Linked DNA regions of Gemmobacter sp. 24YEA27. The protein of the gene in region 1 interacts with the protein of each later gene in a pairwise test. Links are inferred from orthologs where the notes say so. Each region holds a gene or a part of one and is shown in the gene's direction. Other genes may lie near its edges.

Region 1 (9,894 bases):
GTCATGGATGAAAGCCGCATCGCCGATCACATAGCTGACTGACGCCATGGTGTGACCAGGCGAGAACATCACCCTGGCTGGGATTTCCCCGACCATGAATGTGTCGCCCTCGTCATAGAGCCTGTCCCATTGCGATCCGTCTGCGGCCAGATCGCGGTTGTAAAACCCGTTCCACAGCGCCTGAACCTTTGTCACCTTCGCCCCGATCGCTATGGGCGCGCCGGTCTGTCGTTTCAGGTAATCCGCGGCCGAGAAATGGTCGGCATGGGGATGGGTGTCGAGGATCTGGTCAAGCCGGTATCCCCGCTCTGCGACAAAGGCCAGCAGGCGGTCGGCCTCGATTGTGGCGGTCGCGCCCGACTTCTCGTCATAATCCAGCACCGGGTCGATGATGACACAGGCCTTTGTGGCGGGGTCTGCCACCACATATTGAACCGATCCGGTGCGGGCTTCGTAAAAGCCGGTGACCTCAGGACGTGGTATCATAGCTGCCTCTTCATTCCGGACAAGTACAGGCAGCCTGTCGGCTCAGGCAGAAACATATGTTTTTCCGCAGACAGGAAATCACGGAAGGGAACAATATTCTACCCGATCAGCTCATACAGGACGCTCTTCCTTTCAGATACAGGAAATCCGGGATCAGATCACGCGATCATTGCCGCCTCAGACAGGAATCTGCGCGCCGGTGGGTCGGGAAAAGCTGTCATCCACCAGGGCGGCACCGCGCATGCCAAATCCGGGTTTACGGGCCGGGCTACATGGCTGCGCTACCCCTCGGACAAGCGCGCCCGCCCCGCCGCACGGGACACAAAGCCGCGCAGCCTTGCCACCCCAGCGGATCGGGGTTGGATCGTGCCTCGGTCAGGGGGGTGAGATTTGCCGCGATCCGGGCCTCGGCGGCGCCACAGATCGCAATCATCTGGTCAAAGCTTTGCCGCGCCATCTGGCCCAAGGTGAACACGCCAGGATGTTCAAGGAGAATCGCGTCAAACCCCGCTATTCCCAAACCGGCCAGCGCCTCGCGGATCTGGCGCGCAAGGTCAGAGCCCGATTTAACACTGGGCAGGATCAACACCCTTGCGCCGCAGGCCTTCTGCGGCGGCGCCAGTTCCAGCCCGGTAAAACCCTTCTCGCCGATCTGTCCCAGGTCGGAACCATAGGCCTTGCGCCAGATCGCCGGCAGCACCGCAGAGATCGCGTGCCTCGCCTCCCCATCGGCTATTGCCGCACCATGCAGCACGAGACCCGGATCCTGCCCGAGGTGACGCCTACCACCGGCGTCACTTATGCGGTGCCGGTGCTCCCCTGGGCTGCGGGGGGGTGCCTGATATCGACCTGATCTCGACCGTCGGACAGGATCACGTCGATGTCGTGATCCTGTCGAAGAAGACGATCCGGGACATCGCGATCTTTACCCCGAAGAGCTGGTGATGCGCCCGAAACGGACGATGATGAAATGACATTCCTGCTGGCGGATGCGTCGAAATTGGGCTTTACCGCGCTGAACTATGTGACTGATCTGACCGAATTCGACCTGATCCTGGTGGCGCGAAACGTGCCGGAGGCCAGCCTTCATCGACAGCGCGACGGCGGGGCAAATGTCGGGCTGGTCTGACAGGCCTTTATCCCGCCAAAGCGCTTGATCCCGAAGCACTTGCCAGGTGTTATTGCGCTGTCCGGAACGGAGAGCGCGATGCAAGACAAACTGATCCCGACCCATTTGCCTGCCGCCCTGCTATGCGGCCTCCTCCTGTCAGCGCCCCTCGCGACCCATGCAGCCGAGATCTCGCTCATTGACCCCGCCTTGCGCGATGCGGCGGGGCTGGTATCGGGCAGCTGCAGCCTTCGCCTGAAAGGCGGGATCGAACCGGGAGATGCCGGCCGGCTTGAGGCCATTCTCGAAGATGACAGCATCGAGCGCGGACGCCCGACCAGTCTGCTGTCCGGGACCGGGGCCGAGGGCCAGGTGCTTTGCCTCAACAGCGCCGGAGGCGATGCCTCTGAGGCGCTGGCACTGGCGAAGGTGATCCGCGACAGCGCGCTTGCGACCGTGGTGCCGGATGGCGCGGAGTGTTTCGGCGCCTGCGCAGTCGCGTTCATGGCCGGGTCAGTTGCCTCCTCGAATTCGGGGGGCGGCGCGCGGATGCCAATGCGGGCGCTCCATACCGGGGGAAGGCTGGGCTTTCTGGCGCCCGATTTGCCCGATGGCAATGCCGTGCTGGACTATATGGCCGGGCTGACCGACCTGTTTTCCGGCATCGACAGCTATACGCCCACCGCCCGGTTCCATCCGCAGCTCATGGTCGGGATGCTCTCGCATCGTGATCCGGCCCATCCCTATATGATCAACACCACCGGCAAGGCCGGCCTCTATGACATCCGGCTTGCCGGAGTGCCGCCCATCGAGACCGATGAGGCCACCTGGATGCGCGCCTGCAACAATCTCTCGCTGCAGGCCAGGGGCTGGCAGGACGCGACCGATCCGGATCTGAGTTCCTGGGCCTGGCAGGTCAATCTGCCCGAAGAGGGCTATGAGCCCGAAGCCCGCCTGCCCCCCGCGACCTGGGACCTGCCGGTCGGGGGCGCGGATGAGACAGCGCCGCCCTTCTTCCGTGAAGTTCTGTCGCGGCATCACCAATGCCTGTTCTACCATGATGCCCCGGCCACGCCGCCCTATACCGCCTGGTTTGAACGGGTGAGCGAAGATTCGATGCCGCAGTACCGCCTGTTCGATCTCTGGCAGACGCTGCCGCATTACACGCCGCTGGCCGAATTGCGGGCTATGGCACGGGTGGAGCCCGCCGATTTCCGCACGCTTTACGCCAATCCGCCGGTGGACGCGCCCCATCCTGACCTGCCCGGGGTCGAGGCTTTCGCGCCCGGGCACTCGGTGCTCCTGGAAAGCGAAGAGGGACGTATTGCCTATTGGCTTGGCGAAAATGGCGCCGGCAGGGCCTATGCCTCAGGCGCGCCCGCCGCCGGTTTCCGCTACCGGATTGAGGCGGATCAGTTTTGTGTGACCCGCGAGGCGGCGGCCGAAACCTGTGGCCGGATCGTCAGCGCTGAGGATGGCGGGGCGCTTCTGAGAACCGCGACAGAGGATCTTACGATCCTCTGGATGCGGCCCGGCGATATCGGCCCGCTGTCGGCAAACTGACAGCCAGGCGTCGCGCATTTCACGACCATCGCAGGTTCAGGGAGAAACCCGGGGGCAGTCACGCCCCCGGGGCAGAATTACGGAGCCGGTGCGTCAGGCGGGGTCACCTCTGCCGGAGCATCCGGTGCCGCAGCTGGCCTGTCTTGCCCCTGGCCGGATTTGTCACGTTTAAAACCGGCCCCGCCTTTTTCGCGATCTTTGCCCCGATCCTTGCCATGGGCTTTATGGTGCTCACCGCCCCGGCCCTTTGCATGATCGCGGTCTTTGCCGGGGCCCGCTGCCGGGGTCGCGGCCAGCTTTTCGGCCAGCGGCGTGATCGCCTCGACACAGGCGGCAATTGCGGTCTCGCCACATTGTACGCTGATGGTCCGCCCGGCCCCGAAATCGAGCCGGATCATCGGAGCCCGCGCAAAGCGCGCGCCGTGACCGGAGCCGGGGCCTGCCCCCTGGTCAGCATTTTGCGCCGGGGCCGGCCCTGTAGCCTCCTGGGAAAACGCGCTCAGCGGCATCAGGGCAAGGGCACCGGCCAGCGCGGCCGGAAGAAGCTTAAGTCCTGCCATGGGAGATACTCCTTTTCATGGTCTGTTCGTTCTGGATCACGACTGTTCCACGCCCTGCCCAGGGGTTTCCGTCGGCAAGGCACCTGCGGGGCGGGAAGCGCCAGGCGGCGATCCGCCGGGCTCAGACGGCAACGCCCCGATCTGCTCCGCAGGCGCGGTGTGCCGCGCGACTTGACGCATGGCCTCTGACCAGGTCATTGCAGGATCATGTCGGACGAGATCGTTGAGCAGCCCGAGGAAAAGAAGCCGGTGGTCCGAAAACCACGGAAAAAACCCGCGGCAGGCGCGACGGGCGCTAAAAGCACGCGGCGGCGCGGGGCGTTTGCGCAGCTCCGGCGTTGGGCGCTGCGGGCGGTTCTTGGCGTCGTGGGCTTCTTCCTTGTGCTGATCATTCTGTTCAGCTTCCTGCCGCCGCCGATCAATATCTATCAGATGCAGGAAAAATGGCGGCTTGGCGCGATTGACCGGCAATGGGTGTCCTGGGACGAGATCGCGCCGGTGATGGGCCGTGCGGCCGTGGCGGCAGAAGATGCGAATTTCTGCAACCACTGGGGCTTTGACATGACCGCGATCCGGGACGCGATCAATTCGGGATCGAACCGGGGTGCATCCACCATCACGCAGCAGGTGGCGAAGAATGTCTTCCTCTGGCATGACCGCTCATACGCCCGCAAAGCCGCCGAAGCCGCGCTCACCCCGGTGATCGAGCTTTTCTGGTCGAAAGAGCGCATCCTCGAAGTCTATCTGAACGTGGCCGAATTCGACGAGGGCGTGTTCGGGGTCCAGGCGGCGGCGCGGCATTATTTCGGGGTCGATGCGAAAAACCTGTCAGCCTTGCAGGCGGCACGGCTGGCAGCGGTGCTGCCGGATCCGAAACGCCGCTCGGCCTCGAAACCCTCGGCTTTTGTGCGCAAAAGGACCGCCTCGATCATATCAGGCGCCGATACGATCCGCGCCGATGGCCGCGCCGGCTGTTTTCAGTAGCGCGCTTTTGCCGCTCTGACCGGTGCCGGGATTGATCGCCAGGCCCGCAGGGTCTAGGACAGGGGGAGTTTGCGGGCAGTAACCAGATGAACCGTCTTTATCACGTCCCCCTTTCCCCCTTTTGTCGCAAGGTGCGGCTGACCTTGGCCGAGAAGAAAATCGAGGTCGAGCTGGTCGAGGAACGCTACTGGGAACAGGGCCAGGATTTCCTGCGGCGCAATCCGGCGGGGAAAGTGCCGATTCTGCGGCTGAACGGGCGACTTCTGAGCGAAAGCCAGGCGATTTGCGAATATATCGACGAGACGGTTCTGGTGCCGCCGCTGGTGCCGAGGGATCCCGAACTGCGCTATGAGATGCGCAGGCTCTGTACCTGGTTTGACGACAAGTTCCATCACGAAGTGACGTCCAAGCTGCTTTACGAGCGGGTGAACAAGAAGCTGACGAAAGAGGGCTATCCGGATTCGAAGAATGTGAAATCCGGGTCGAGCAAGATCAAGTATCACCTTGATTATATGGCCTGGCTGCTGGACCGGCGGTCCTGGCTGGCCGGAGATGTGATGACGCTGGCGGATCTGACGGCGGCGGCGCATCTGTCGAGCCTTGATTATATCTCGGATGTCGACTGGCACCGGCATGAGGTGGTCAAGGACTGGTACGCCAAGATCAAGTCGCGCCCGTCCTTCCGGACGCTGCTGGCGGATCAGGTGCCGGGTTTCCCGCCGCCCCGGCAATATACCGATCTGGATTTCTGAAGCTGGCCGGGTGGGGGCCAGCCCCCACACCCCCGGAGTATTTGAGCCAGGATGAAAAGCAACAATCCCCTCCCTTTGAAGGAGCGGCTGCGGGAGCAGGCGCTGGCAGAGGGATTCTCGAAAATGGGGATCTGCGCGCCGGATGCGGTGCCGGGAACGGCGGCGCGGCTGAGGGAATTTCTGGAAGCCGGGCGACATGGGTCCATGGGCTGGATGGCAGAGCGCGAGCACTGGCGGGGCGCGCCCGGGGCGCTCTGGCCGGAAGCGCGATCGGTGATCATGCTGGCGGAGGTCTATACGCCTGAAGAAGATCCGCGCGCGGTGCTGGAACAGCGCGACCGGGCGGCAATCTCGGTCTATGCCCAGGGCAAGGATTACCATGATCTGGTCAAGCGGCGGCTGAAACGGCTGGGGCGCTGGCTGCTGGACCAAACGGCGGGCGAGGAGATCAAGGTTTTCGTCGATACCGCGCCGGTGATGGAGAAGCCACTGGCCGAGGCGGCGGGTCTGGGCTGGCAAGGGAAACATACGAACCTCCTCAGCCGCGATCTGGGGAACTGGTTCTTTCTCGGCTCGATCTTCACCACGCTTGATCTGCCGAAAGATGCCGCAGAGGTCTCGCATTGCGGCTCCTGCCGGGCCTGTCTGTCCGCCTGCCCTACCGATGCCTTTCCCGCGCCCTATCAGCTGGATGCGCGGCGCTGCATTTCCTATCTGACCATCGAGCATAAGGGTCCGGTGGACGAAGACTTGCGCGCCCGGATGGGCAACCGGATCTATGGCTGCGATGATTGTCTTGCCGCCTGCCCCTGGAACAAATTCGCGCAGCAGGCCAAAGAGATCGGCTATCAGCCGAAGGTCGGGGCACCAGAACTCGCCGAGCTTGCGACGCTGGATGATGCCGGATTTCGCGCGCGCTTTGCCGGCAGCCCGATCAAGCGGATCGGCCGCGACCGTTTCATCCGCAACGTGCTTTACGCCATCGGCAATTCGGCAGACGCTGGCCTCGCCAGCGCCGCCGGGGCGCTGTGTGCGGACCCGGATCCGGTCGTTGCCGATGCGGCGAGATGGGCCCTGAGCCGGCTGACCAATTCCGGGCCCGGCCGCTGACCAGGCCGGAACCGGCCGGATGGGGTGAGGCTCGCGGAAAACGCCTGATTGCAGGCTTGGGATATAAGGCGGCCTGTGCCAGACTGCCTGCGGTAACGCAGCACATGTGAGGAGGACGTTATGAGCAGGCATCTTGCCGACAAACGCACAGCCACCACCGGCGCGAGGGTCAAGGCCTTTCTGAACATCGCCCGCAGCAAGGGCGAGACCGGGCGCGACACATTCCACAAGCCGCGCGAGGGCGCCGGCCCCGCCCGGATGCAGCAATTCCTGCGGATCGCACGCGGCCGCACGGTCTGAGCCCCATTCGGATGACCAGGCGCTCGGATGCCCCGGCCCGGCCATAAGCACCGGGCCATTTCAAAGGAGTGAGCATGTCTGTCGACGTGAAATACAAGACTTCGGCCAAAGCCACGGGCGGCGGCCGCAACGGGGTGGCAGGGCTCGAGAACGGCCAGCTCACCGTCACCATGGCCAGCCCGAAAGAACTGGGCGGATCGGGTCTCGGGCATAATCCCGAAGAGCTGTTCGCCACCGGCTATGCCGCCTGCTATCTGGGTGCGATGCGCTTTGCAGCCGGGTCCGAAAAGCTGGGAACGGTGCCGGATACGGCAACCGTGAAGGCAGAGGTCGGGATTGGCCCGCGTTCGGACGGGGGATTTGGCCTGAAGGTGACGCTGACGGTCAGCCTGCCGGGCCTGGAGCGCGACGTGGCCGAAAAGATCGTCGAGCGCGGGCATTTCATCTGCCCCTATTCCAATGCGACCCGGGGCAATATCGAGGTCGAAACCGTTCTGGCCTGAGCCGGTCGGAACGGATCGGGCCGGATCCGGCTTGACGATGACAGCATCTGCACCTATCTGGGCGGCAGGGTTCCGGTCCCTGCCGCCTGCAGGCTTTTCGCCACGGTGAAACCGGAAAGACCGATCCGCCGCTTCTGTTTCAGGCCGGGTTCGATGGCAATGCAGGCTCCATCCCAGATCTCCCGGCGCTCTGAATAAGGATGCCAAGGCAGATGGAACACAGAGTTTCTGCAATACCAGGCCTCGAAGAGGCAAAGACGCAGGCGAAAGCCCTGCGCAGTGAACTGGCCCGCCAGGGTCAGGAGATCAGCCATTCCGCCGCGCTGGAACTGGTGGCAAAGGCGCATGGCTTTCACGACTGGAACACGCTTCATGCAAGGGCCGGCAACCGGCCACAGCCGCCGGTGCGACTGGGAGACATCACTGCCGGGCGCTATCTGGGTCAGGATTTCCTCGCCGAGGTGATCGGGGTCACGGCGCTGTCCGAGGGCCGTTATGAGGTCGAGTTGCAGCTGGATCAGGCGGTCGATGTGGTGACATTCGACAGTTTCTCGAATTTCCGCAGCCGGATCCGCAAAGTGGTCGATGCCTCGGGGCGATCATTTGACCGCACCTCAGACGGAGCGCCGCATCTGGTCCTGCGCGCGCCTTAAACACGACAGCCTCGGATTGCAGAACGCAGCTCGGGTCACCAGATTCACGCGCCGCAATATGCCGTTGCCCCCTATGCGTGTCTCTGTATCTGAAATCCCCGGTGAAACGCTGATCTTACAGCGCAAGGCGGTCCTGCGCGCCATGGCAAGGGTCTGTCGCGACGGACCAAACAAAAGCGGCGGAGCAAATGCTCCGCCGCTTTCCATTTCATGATGCCAGGCATTACGCGCGGACGTGGCGCTCATAGGTTTCCGCGATGTCGCGGGCGATAGCACCGACTTCGAATTTAAAGCCGCCAATCTCACCGACCGGGGTGACCTCGGCGGCGGTGCCGGTCAGCCAGCATTGTTCGAAATCGGCAAGCTCGGTCGGCATGATATGGCGCTCATGCACGGTGAGGCCCTTTTCCTTCAGCAGACCGATCACCGTCTGGCGGGTGATGCCATTCAGGAAGCAATCGGGCAGCGGCGTATGCACTTCGCCATCTTTGACGAAGAAGATATTCGCGCCGGTCGCCTCGGCGACATAGCCGCGGTAATCCATCATCAGCGCGTCCGAGCAGCCCTTGGCCTGGGCTGCGTGTTTCGACATCGTGCAGATCATGTAAAGACCTGCGGCCTTGGCGGCGGAGGGGATCGTCGCCGGATCCGGGCGGCGCCATTTCGAGATGTCGAGCTTCGCGCCCTTCATCTTGGCGTCGCCGTAATAGGCACCCCACTCCCAGCCCGCGATCACCAGGCGCACCGGGTTGCCGACAGCCGAGACACCCATCTCATCGCCCGCGCCCCGGAAGGCAATCGCGCGCACATAGGCATCGGTCCAGCCATTCGCCTTCAGCATTTCGTATTTGGCGGCCTCGATTTCCTGCACCGAATACGGGATCTCCATATCGAGGAGTTCCGCCGATTTGCGCAGCCGCATCGAATGCTCGACACCTTTGAAAATCTTGCCATTATAGCAACGCTCGCCCTCGAAAACCGAGGATGCGTAATGGAGCGCATGGGTCAGGACGTGGACATTCGCCTCACGCCAGGGGACGAGCTTTCCGTCCATCCAGATCCAGCCATCACGATCGTCATATGCCGCCATATCCCGGCCCTCCATTTTTACGAAAGTTGCGCGACACCCATGCTGCAAGTGCATTATCTTGCGCCAACCTGTCGACTCGCTACGCTTCATGACTTGGAAAGTCAACAAGGCTGACGTAAGTTGTCCTGAAATAGGAGGCTGACCATGTCTCAATTTTCTGGGTCTCAATTTTCTGGATCTCAACTTTCTGGCACCGCTCCGGGTGGCGGCGGCGAGAACCTGCTCTTCCTGACCGATGAGCAGCTGCGCAAAGGCATCGAGGCGATGTTCTTCGCCTATCGCGGCTTTACCGCCGATCCGGACCGGATCCTCGAGACGATGGATTATGGCCGCGCCCATCACCGGGCGGTGCATTTCATCCATCGCAGCCCGGGGACAACGGTGTCGAACCTGCTGGGGATCCTTGGCGTGACCAAGCAAAGCCTGAACCGGGTGCTGCGCAGCCTGATCGATGACGGCCATGTCCGCAGCGAAAAGGGCCGCCGCGACGGGCGCGAGCGGCATCTTTTCCTGACCGAAAAGGGCGAGGCAATGGAGAAAAGCCTGTCGGATGCGCAACGTGCGCGGATGCGGGCAGCGTACCGCGCGGCGGGGCCGGTGGCGGTGCAGGGCTTCCGGCAGGTGCTTGAGGCAATGATGGACCCGGGCCTGCGCGACTATTACAACCGTCTGAGAGATGGCGCCTGAGGCGTTGCAAAGGGAGAGCGACGCATGACTGGAGCCGCGCAGCATCTGGCGGATATTCACCTTCTCGTGGTCGATGACGACGAGCGGATCCGGGTCCT
Region 2 (10,008 bases), 1.4 Mb from region 1 along the record:
GAGATACCAGAGCGATGGCCGCAGCCCCGCAAGCGTTGCGCTGTCGGTGATCAGGCGCGGCCCGGCGCCGGTGACGAAATCCTCAAGGATGAGCGCGTATTGCCCGGAGGCGAGTTCGTCATCGCTGATCCCGCTCAGCAGCGCGACGGTCGCGGGCCCGGGCGCCATAGTCAGAAACAGAACCGCAAACCCGGGAAAGGCGTCGCGAATCTTCCACCAGGCATAAAGCCCCGCCACTGTCAGTCCGATCCCGCCCGCCGCGAGGCCCCGGAGCAGCGCTTTCTTACCAGGTTTCCGCATTCTGCCCGTCTTCTTACTTCACGGACGAAGGTAAACTATGAAAATCGCAGCTTCCAGTCTGCTTGCCCCTCTTCCCGGCTCTCACGGATCCCGCTATATCCCGCTGCCATGACCCAACTTGATCACATCCGCAATTTCTCCATCGTCGCCCATATCGACCACGGGAAATCCACGCTCGCCGACCGGCTTATCCAGATGACCGGCACGGTGGCCGAGCGTGACATGAAGGCGCAGATCCTCGACTCGATGGATATCGAGCGCGAGCGCGGCATCACGATCAAGGCGAACTCCGTCCGGATCGAATATCCGGCGAAGGATGGGAAAACCTATATCCTGAACCTGATCGACACCCCCGGCCATGTGGACTTCGCCTATGAGGTCTCGCGCTCGATGCGGGCGGTTGAGGGGTCGCTGCTGGTGGTGGACGCCTCGCAGGGCGTCGAAGCGCAGACGCTTGCGAATGTCTATCAGGCGCTGGATGCCGGGCATGAAATCGTGCCGGTCCTGAACAAGATCGACCTGCCCGCCGCCGACCCGGACCGGGTGAAGGCCAATATCGAAGACGTGATCGGGCTGGATGCGTCAGACGCGATTCCGATTTCGGCGAAATCGGGCCTTGGTATCCCGGATGTTCTGGAAGCGATTGTTCAGCGCCTGCCGGCGCCGAAAGGTGACCGCGATGCGCCCCTGAAGGCGATGCTGGTTGACAGCTGGTATGACAGCTATCTCGGCGTTGTCGTGATGATCCGCGTGATGGATGGTGTGATCAAAAAGGGCGAACGCATCCGGATGATGCAGACCAATGCGGTTTATCCGATTGACCGCCTCGCCGTGCTGACGCCGAAGATGAAAGATATTGCCGAGCTCGGGCCAGGTGAGATCGGCGTTTTCACGGCCTCCATCAAACAGGTACGCGACACCCGTGTCGGCGACACCGTCACCCATGAGAGGAAGGGCTGCGAGACGCCGCTGCCGGGCTTCAAACCCGCACAGCCGGTGGTGTTCTGCGGCCTCTTCCCGGTCGATGCCGCCGATTTCGAGGCGCTGCGCGATGCAATTGAAAAACTCGCGCTGAATGATGCGTCCTTCAGCTATGAGATGGAGACCTCGGCGGCCCTTGGCTTTGGCTTCCGCTGCGGCTTCCTTGGTCTTTTGCACCTTGAAGTGATCCGCGAGCGGCTGGAGCGTGAATTCGATCTCGATCTGATCACCACCGCGCCGAGCGTGGTGTTCAAGCTGCATATGAAAGACGGCGAGGTGCGCGATCTGCACAACCCCGCCGATATGCCCGACCTGACCTATATCGACCATATCGAAGAGCCGCGCATCAAGGCGACGATCATGGTGCCGGATGAATATCTCGGCGATATCCTTAAGCTTTGCCAGGACCGTCGCGGTATCCAGCTGAACCTGACCTATGCCGGGCCGCGCGCCATGGTCGAATATGACCTGCCGCTGGCAGAAGTGGTGTTCGACTTTTATGACCGGCTGAAATCGGTGACCAAGGGCTATGCCTCCTTTGACTATAGCCTGTCGGAATATCGCGAGGACAATCTCGTGAAAATGTCGATCATGGTGAATGAAGAACCGGTGGATGCGCTGGCGATGATGGTTCACCGTGACCGCGCCGAGGCGCGGGGCCGGGTGATGGTCGAAAAGCTGAAAGAGCTGATCCCGCGCCATATGTTCAAGATCCCGATCCAGGCGGCGATTGGCGCAAGGGTGATTGCGCGCGAAACCCTCTCGGCGATGCGCAAGGACGTGACCGCGAAATGCTATGGCGGCGACGCGACGCGCAAACGCAAGCTTCTGGACAAGCAGAAGGAAGGCAAAAAGAAGATGCGGCAGTTCGGCAAGGTCGAGATTCCGCAGACCGCCTTCATCCAGGCGCTCAAGATGGACAATTGACGGGCAGCTTGTCCGTTCAGAATCAAAAAGGCCGGCACTTGCGCCGGCCTTTTTGATTCTGGCCCGCCGAAACTGGCCAATGCTGCAACCGGTTTGTTCCGCTGCGCGCCAGTCCCTTGGCCCGGCCCTGAGCGCCTTGGCCCGGCCCTGGCATCTTTAACGGTGAAAAAGGGAGGGGAGGGCGGCGGTCCCGAGGGAGGAGGAGAGGGACCGCCGCAAGTTCCGGTGGCGCAAGGGAGGAGGAGAGCGCCGCCGAACCGATCGGACACCAGGCACAGGCCTGTGCCCTATTGGGAGGGCGCAGCGGCTCCGGGGAGGAGGAGAGGAGCCGCCGCGCTTTCCGGAGACCCCAGGGAGGAGGAGAGGGGCTCCGAACTCGTCTGGCCCGGGCGTCACAAGGACGAGGGGCCACTATTTTGCGCAGCGGCTCCAGGGAGGAGGAGGGGAGCCGCTGCTGTTTCCGGAGGCCCCAAGGGAGGAGGAGAGGGGCTCCGAACTCGTCTGGCCCGGCGCATAAGCGCGCTGCAGGCCGGTATCTGATGCGGCGACCCCAGGGAGGAGGAGGGGGCCGCCGCTGGTTCGAAGGCCCGAGGGAGGAGGAGTGGGCCACCGAATGGAGCGGGCATTGCTGCCCTTTAAAAGCTGGCGCCACCTGGGAGGAGGGCGGCGGCGCCATTTTCACGCCGGATCAAGGGAGGAGGAGGGGATCCGGAGCGGGAAACTTATTTGCCGTAAGCGGCTTCGCGGGCAACTTCGGTGATCATGGCGCGGGACAGGCCCAGATCCGACAGATCACGATCCGAGAGCGAACGAAGCTCTTCAAGGGTCCGCGAGTAGAGTTTACGACGTGCGATTGCGTTGCGCAGGGCCTCGACAACATCGCCGAAGAGAGAGGGCCGGGCCAAAGCGGCGCGGGAGGTGTTCACATATGCCATTTCATCAAGCCTTTGCGTCAGGATCGGCGGTGGTCTTGCCAGGTTTGGCGGATCTTCGTGCCGGTCTGTTGCTTTCCGTTGTCGCTAACATGCGGGTTTTTCTGCGTTTGCACAATAGACGGCCCGGCAATGCTGCCATGCAGCAATCGCATGGCTGTTTTCGGGGCTATGTCATTGATATGAACAGATATGGTTAAAGATCAGGCAGTCTGCGAACAGATATTTCTCCGCCCCTTGCCCTTTTCGCAAAAACTGCCGAGTCTCAGCCAGCGATTTGTCCGGAGAGAGCGATGACAGCCACGCGTGAAGCGGTAACGGAGATTCTGGCGGGGATTGCCCTGCCAGGGGGCGGCACCCTGGTGTCGCGCGATTTGATTCGCGCGCTCTCGGTAGATGGTGGCGTGGTGCGCTTCGTCATCGAGGCGGAAAGCGCAGACCAGGCGCGGGCGCTCGCGCCGGTCCAGGCGGCGGCTGAGGCGGCGCTGAAGGCGCTGCCGGGGATCACCTCGGTCCAGGTGGTGATGACGGCGCATGGCCCGGCGGCGAAAGCGGCCCCGAAACCTGCGGGGCCGGTGGTGCGCAGCTCGGGCGCGGCGGGCGAGCCGCCCAGTCTGAAGATCGGCGGTCATCCGACGCCGCAGCAGGGCGGGCCGCAAAAGCTCTCGGGGATCGACCGTATTATCGCGATCGGCTCGGGCAAGGGCGGCGTCGGCAAGTCGACGGTCAGCTCGAACCTTGCGGTGGCACTGGCGAAACAGGGGCGGCGCGTGGGCCTGCTGGACGCAGATATATACGGGCCGAGCCAGGCGCGGATGATGGGGGTCTCGAAACGCCCGTCTTCCGTCGATGGCAAGATCATCGAGCCGGTGGTCGCGCATGGCGTGACCATGATGTCGATGGGGCTTTTGCTGAAAGAGGGCGAGGCGGTGGTCTGGCGCGGCCCGATGCTGATGGGGGCGATCCAGCAGCTTTTGTCCCAGGTGGCCTGGGGCGAGCTGGATATCCTTCTGATCGACCTGCCGCCCGGCACGGGTGACGTGCAGCTGTCGTTGTCGCAGCGCGTGCAGCTGACCGGCGCGCTGGTGGTCTCGACGCCGCAGGATGTGGCGCTGATCGACGCTCTGAAGGCCATCGATATGTTCAACAAGCTGAAAACGCCGATCCTTGGCCTGATCGAGAACATGTCCTCTTATATCTGCCCCAATTGCGGCCATGAGGCGCATATCTTTGGCCATGGCGGCGTCCCTGCCGAAGCGCAGCGCCTGAACATCCCCTTCCTCGGCGAGCTGCCACTGGCGCTGGATGTGCGGGTGGCGGGCGATGCCGGCGCGCCGATTGCCACCGGCGATGGTCCGCTGGCCGAGGCCTATGACCGTCTCGCGCGGCGCCTGATCGACGGCAATATGGCCTGACGGCCCCTGTCACCGGCAGGCGCCCCCTGCGCCGCGCCGATCCCTGAGCCCTGAAAACCCCGCCACCCATCCCCGGTGGCGGGGTTTTGCTTCACTGGCCCCCTCTGATCGCCGCCGGGGCGCGCAGGCGGCTCAGGGATGGGATGGGATGGAACTGCGGGTCTCCGAATCAATCGACATGGAATTTCATGGAACTGAAGAGATGATTTCACCTCAGACGGGTGAATCTCCGGGATTGAGAGGGGTGCTGCGTGTATGTGATCGGCAATGATGCGCTGCCTTTTGCGGAGGTTGCGCCCTGATCCTGAAAAAACTTCGACCCTCCGGGATTACATGGGTTTGGCTGGTTTCTCCAATATATCGACAGTAACGCAAACGAGAGCCATAGATATAGTGTCGTGATGAGGCGTGAGGGCCACAATATCCTGTTTTCCCATCCCATCCCGGACAAGATATTGCCATCATGGTCCAACATTTCCCTTGTCAGACCATGAAATCCCAGGCATGTTGAGGGCACGGAAGATGAGACGGGCAAACAAAGACGTCAGGGGCGGACGAAGACCCCGAACAAAGGCGAAAAAAGGCAGCTCATACAGGCAAACCCTTTCATCGGACGACAGAGATCCGGCGCGCGAGCGAGCAGACATCTCCCCCAGGTGGCGCGCGTAGCTGGACGCCCAGCGATGGGACAGAGGCGGATCGGACAGTGGCAGCAGTCCGATCCGCCCATTTCATTTCTGGACCATGAGATTTCGGCCGACGGGCCAGAAGACCACCGCCGCAAGGCGCATTTCATCGGGCCGCAAGGCTCAGGGACAAACGCGAAAACTGACGCAACAAGGGCCGGCACAAAGCAATGGCTGAGGCATTCAGAGGCGAGTTCTACCAGAAGGTAGATGCAAAGGCGCGGGTTTCGATCCCGGCGCCTTTTCGCCGTATTCTGGAAGCCGGCGATGCCGGGGCAGGGACCTCGCGCCCGCGTGTTGTGATGGTCTATGGTGGCCGCGCCGGCCAGGCCTATGTCGAATGCTATTCCGTCGGGCAGATGGCCGTGATGGAAGACAAGATCCGCAGGCTCGCCCCCGGTACGCCGCAGCGCAAGGCGCTTGAGCGCAACTACATCACCCTCTCGCAGACCGTTGAAATCGATGATGATGGCCGTCTCGTGCTGCCGCAGAAGGTGCGCGAGCGGATCGGCCTGACCGATGCCGGCGAGGCCTGTTTTGCGGGCGCGCTGGACACGTTCCAGATCTGGCTGCGCGATACCTATGATACGGAAATGGCGGCACAGGAAGAGATCGATCTCGACCTGCCCGATGGCGCGGATCTCCTCTCGCTCCTGCCGCATGACGGAGTGTAAGCGATGGCAGGAAGCGCACCGCATATCCCGGTGCTCCTCAGGCCCTTGCTTGCGGCGTCAGCCCCGGTCGAAGGCTTCTGGATTGATGGCACGTTCGGGCAGGGGGCTATGCAAAGGGCCTGATCGGCGCGGGAGCGTCGCGGGTGCTGGGCATCGACCGCGATCCGCTGGCGCATCAGATGGCGGCGTCCTGGCTGCCGGAGTTCGGCGGGCGCATCGCGCTGGCGCAGGGCACGTTTTCAGATCTGGATACTCTGGCCGGTGAGGCGGCGGATGGGGTCGTCCTTGATATCGGCGTGTCGTCGATGCAGATTGACGAGGCAGAGCGCGGGTTTTCCTTTCAGAAAGACGGCCCGCTTGACATGCGGATGAGCCAGGACGGGCCATCGGCTGCCGATCTGGTGAATACCGCAGGCGAGGAATATCTCGCGGATATTCTTTATAATTACGGTGAAGAACGTGCCTCGCGCCGCATCGCGCGCGCGATTGTGGCCGCGCGTGAGACCAGCCCTTTCACCACCACATTGCAATTGGCCGAGGTGGTGGCGAAACAGTTGCCGCGCCCCAAATTCGGCGAAAGCCATCCGGCGACCCGCAGTTTCCAGGCGATCCGCATCGCGGTGAATGCCGAATTCGACCAGCTGGCCGAAGGCCTGGCGGCGGCAGAGCGCATCCTGAAACCCGGCGGGCGGCTGGCGGTGGTGACCTTCCACAGCCTCGAAGACCGCATCGTCAAGCGGTTCTTCCAGCAGGCCTCCGGCGCCGAACCCGCTGCCAACCGCTATGCGCCGGCGCGGGATGCTGTCACCCCGCGCTTTCGGCTTGCGTCGAAGAAGGCCATCGGCCCCGATGACGAAGAACTTGCCGCCAATCCGCGCGCGCGGTCTGCGAAGCTTCGCATCGGCATTCGCACGGATGCGCCGGCCCTGGCCGCCGATCCGGCGGCGCTCGGGCTTCCCCGGTTTCATGTGACCCGTAACTCGCAAAAAGGACGGTCCTGACATGCGCCCCGTGCTTTACGTTTTTACCTTCCTGTCTGTGATCGCCCTTGGCTTCTGGGCGTATCGCGAAAACTACGCCACCCAGGAAGTGCTGCGTGAGGTCCGGGGGCTGCAGCGCCAGATTGCCAGCCTGCGCGAGGGTCTGTCGGTGCAAAAGGCGGAATGGGCCTGGCTGAACCGGCCCGACCGGTTGCGGGATCTGGTTTCGCTGAATTTCGAACGCGTGCCGCTGATGCCGATGGAACCGGGTCAGTTCGGCTCCACGGCAAGCGTCGCCTATCCGGTGCCCGAGATCCCCGCGATCGAACTGCCCGACGGCGTCGGCGCGATCCGGATCACCTCGGCCACAGCAGAAGAGGGGCTCTGATCCATGCGCACACCCCTCCGCCCGCTTGCCCGTATCCTTGAGGCGCGCCAGAACGGTGAAAACCCCGATCTGATCGAGCGCGAGAATCTCGAACGCCGCCATGAGGTGATCCGCGACAAAAGCCAGCCGCGCGCGTCGGCCCGGCTGGGTCTGCTCGCTCTGGCCTTCGGCTGCGCCTATCTGACCATCGGGGTCCGGATGGGCCATCTTGCGGCCTCTGAGCCGGTCGAGCCGGTGGCGTCGGCGCCGGGGGCCGAGATTGTCGCGCAACGCGCCGATATCACGGACAGAAATGGGCGCATCCTTGCGACCAATATGACCACTTCGGCGCTTTACGCGCATCCGAAAGACATGGTCGATCCCAAAGGCTCGGCGCGCAAACTGGCCGAGATCTTTCCCGATCTGAAGGCCGAAGACCTGGAACGCCGTTTCACCGACGGGCGCCGGTTTCTCTGGGTGAGGAAGGTTCTCAGCCCCGAACAGATGCAGGCGGTGCATGAGATCGGCGATCCGGGGCTTTTGTTTGGCCCGCGGGAGATGCGGCTTTACCCGAACGGCACGCTCGCGGCGCATGTGCTGGGCGGCTATTCCTTTGGCGCAGAAGGCGTGCATTCCGCCGAAGTGATCGGTACCGCCGGGATCGAAAAGGCAATGGATGCGCGACTGCGCGATCCCGCCCAGGCCGGTCAGCCGCTGGAGCTGTCGCTTGACCTTACCGTGCAGGCCACGGTCGAAGAGGTGCTTTCCGCCGGGATTTCGATGCTGAATGCGCGCGGCGGCGCCGCGATTGTGATGGATGTGCGCACGGGTGAGATCCTCGCGCTGGCCTCGGCGCCGACATTCGACCCCAATGACCGCCCGGTGCCGCTGGTGGGCAAGGATGACGAACCCTCGGACAGCCCGCTCTTCAACCGCGCGGTGCAGGGGGTGTATGAGCTGGGGTCTGCCTTTAAGATCTTTGCCGCCGCTCAGGCGATGGAGCTGGGCCTTGTGACGCCCGACACCCTGGTCGATGCCAATGCGCCGATGACCTGGGGCAAGCACCGGATCAAGGAATTCGAGGGCAAGAATTACGGCCCGATGCTCTCGGTGCGCAAGGTGATCGAGAAATCGTCAAACGTCGGCACCGCCCATATCGCACTTATGATCGGGCCGCAGCGCCAGCAGGCCTTTCTGAAATCGCTTGGCTTCTTCGACCCGACGCCGCTCGAGCTGATCGAGGCCCCGGGCGCGAAGCCGCTGATCCCGAGGCGCTGGCCCGAGATCGTGACCATCACCACCTCTTACGGCCATGGCATGTCGGCAAGCCCGATGCATCTTGCGGCCGCCTATGCGTCGATCGCGAATGGGGGTCTTTATGTCAAGCCGACGCTCCTGAAACAGAAGGGCCCCGCCTCGGGCATCCGTGTGATGAGCGAGAAGGTCGCGAAGGAATCGGTTTCGATGCTGCGCTCGGTGGTGACCCATGGCACGGCCAGCCTTGGCGAGGTCAAAGGCTATGAGGTCGCGGGCAAGACCGGCACCGCCGACAAGCCCAAGAAATCCGGGGGCTATTACAAGGACAAGGTCATCAACACTTTCGCCTCGACCTTCCCGGCGTCAAACCCGCGCTATGTGGTGATTGTGACGCTGGATGAACCCGCTGATACGTCGGGGCCACGGCCGCTGCGCACTGCCGGCTGGACCTCTGTGCCGGTCACCGCCGAGATGATCCGCCGCATCGCGCCGCTGCTTGACGTGAGGCCGATAGTTGAACCCATCACCGGAGCTGCGCTAACAGCAGCGGCAAACTGAACGGGTGCCAGAGCTGCGGCTGCAAGCGGCAGCGAACTGAACGGGTGAAATATGGCGGGTGAAAAGCGGCTCTCGGGGCTGGGGCTGAAGGCAAGGCAAAGCAGGGATCCGGTCCTGACCGGGATCACGGCTGACAGCCGGGCGGTCAGGCCTGGCTTCCTCTTTGCGGCGCTGCCAGGCAGCCTGCGCCACGGCGCCGACTTCATCGCGACTGCGCTGGAAAAGGGGGCGACCGCGATCCTCACCGATCCGATGGGCGCGCTGATCGGGACCGAAGCGATTGGCCTGACTGACGTGGCGCTGGTCGTGGTGGACGAGCCCCGCGAGGCTCTTGCCCGTGCCGCCGCGCTCTGGTCGGGGGCGCAGCCTGCGGTCATGGCGGCGGTCACCGGCACCAACGGGAAGACCTCTGTGTCGACCTTCACCCGTCAGATCTGGCAGGCGCTTGGACATGCCGCGATCAATATCGGCACGACCGGGTCGAAGGCGACTGGCAGGCGCCATCCGCCCATACAACCCCCGACCCGGTGACCCTGCATGCCATGCTCGCAGATGCGGCGGGTGACGGCATCACCCATGCCGTGATGGAGGCCTCCTCGCATGGGCTCGACCAGCGCCGCCTCGAAGGCGTGCGGCTGAAAGCGGCGGGCTTCACCAATCTGACCCAGGACCATCTCGACTATCACCACACGATGGAGGCCTATTTTACCGCGAAAGCCGGTCTCTTCACCCGGCTTCTTCCCGATGATGCGGTGGCGGTGATCAATCTCGACGGTGCTTATGGCCCGGAAATGGCCGAGCTTGCCGAAGCGCGCGGCCTGCCGGTGCTGCGCGTCGGGCGGGGCGAAACCGGCCCGCTCCCCGATCTGCAGATAAAAGCGATCCGCCCCGATGCCACGGGCCAGGAATTGCGGCTTTTGTGGCAGGGCAA

Evidence for each region.
Region 2: the proteins of mtgA (region 1) and QNO18_RS08780 interact in binary tests that used the Escherichia coli proteins (3 or more experiments, as listed by UniProt). The link is inferred for Gemmobacter sp. 24YEA27 from one-to-one orthologs.

What each region holds. Positions count from the first base shown.
Region 1 is NZ_JASJPW010000001.1:377,175-387,068, forward strand. The notes cover bases 3,073-5,812. They hold mtgA (monofunctional biosynthetic peptidoglycan transglycosylase), read left to right. Parts: upstream 3,073-3,924; coding sequence 3,925-4,701; downstream 4,702-5,812. Other genes in these bases: QNO18_RS01895 (hypothetical protein), read left to right, coding at 3,073-3,157; QNO18_RS01900 (hypothetical protein), read right to left, coding at 3,235-3,717; QNO18_RS01910 (glutathione S-transferase family protein), read left to right, coding at 4,788-5,453; queG (tRNA epoxyqueuosine(34) reductase QueG), read left to right, coding at 5,505-5,812. Outside these bases: QNO18_RS01880 (MBL fold metallo-hydrolase), read right to left, coding at 1-486; QNO18_RS01885 (hypothetical protein), read right to left, coding at 755-1,240; QNO18_RS01890 (hypothetical protein), read left to right, coding at 1,457-1,615; more of QNO18_RS01895, read left to right, coding at 1,694-3,072; more of queG, read left to right, coding at 5,813-6,563; QNO18_RS01920 (hypothetical protein), read left to right, coding at 6,684-6,863; QNO18_RS01925 (organic hydroperoxide resistance protein), read left to right, coding at 6,938-7,366; QNO18_RS01930 (glyoxalase superfamily protein), read left to right, coding at 7,579-8,019; QNO18_RS01935 (branched-chain amino acid aminotransferase), read right to left, coding at 8,243-9,109; QNO18_RS01940 (MarR family transcriptional regulator), read left to right, coding at 9,254-9,796; QNO18_RS01945 (response regulator), read left to right, coding at 9,821-9,894. UniProt on the Escherichia coli protein: Peptidoglycan polymerase that catalyzes glycan chain elongation from lipid-linked precursors. May play a role in peptidoglycan assembly during cell division in collaboration with other cell division proteins.
Region 2 is NZ_JASJPW010000001.1:1,763,624-1,773,631, forward strand. What follows is about bases 6,828-9,681. They hold QNO18_RS08780 (penicillin-binding protein 2), read left to right. Parts: upstream 6,828-7,286; coding sequence 7,287-9,077; downstream 9,078-9,681. Other genes in these bases: QNO18_RS08775 (cell division protein FtsL), read left to right, coding at 6,918-7,283. In the rest of the region: QNO18_RS08745 (hypothetical protein), read right to left, coding at 1-300; lepA (translation elongation factor 4), read left to right, coding at 409-2,208; QNO18_RS08755 (DUF1127 domain-containing protein), read right to left, coding at 2,931-3,143; QNO18_RS08760 (Mrp/NBP35 family ATP-binding protein), read left to right, coding at 3,434-4,555; QNO18_RS08765 (division/cell wall cluster transcriptional repressor MraZ), read left to right, coding at 5,412-5,915. UniProt on the Escherichia coli protein: Essential cell division protein that catalyzes cross-linking of the peptidoglycan cell wall at the division septum. Required for localization of FtsN.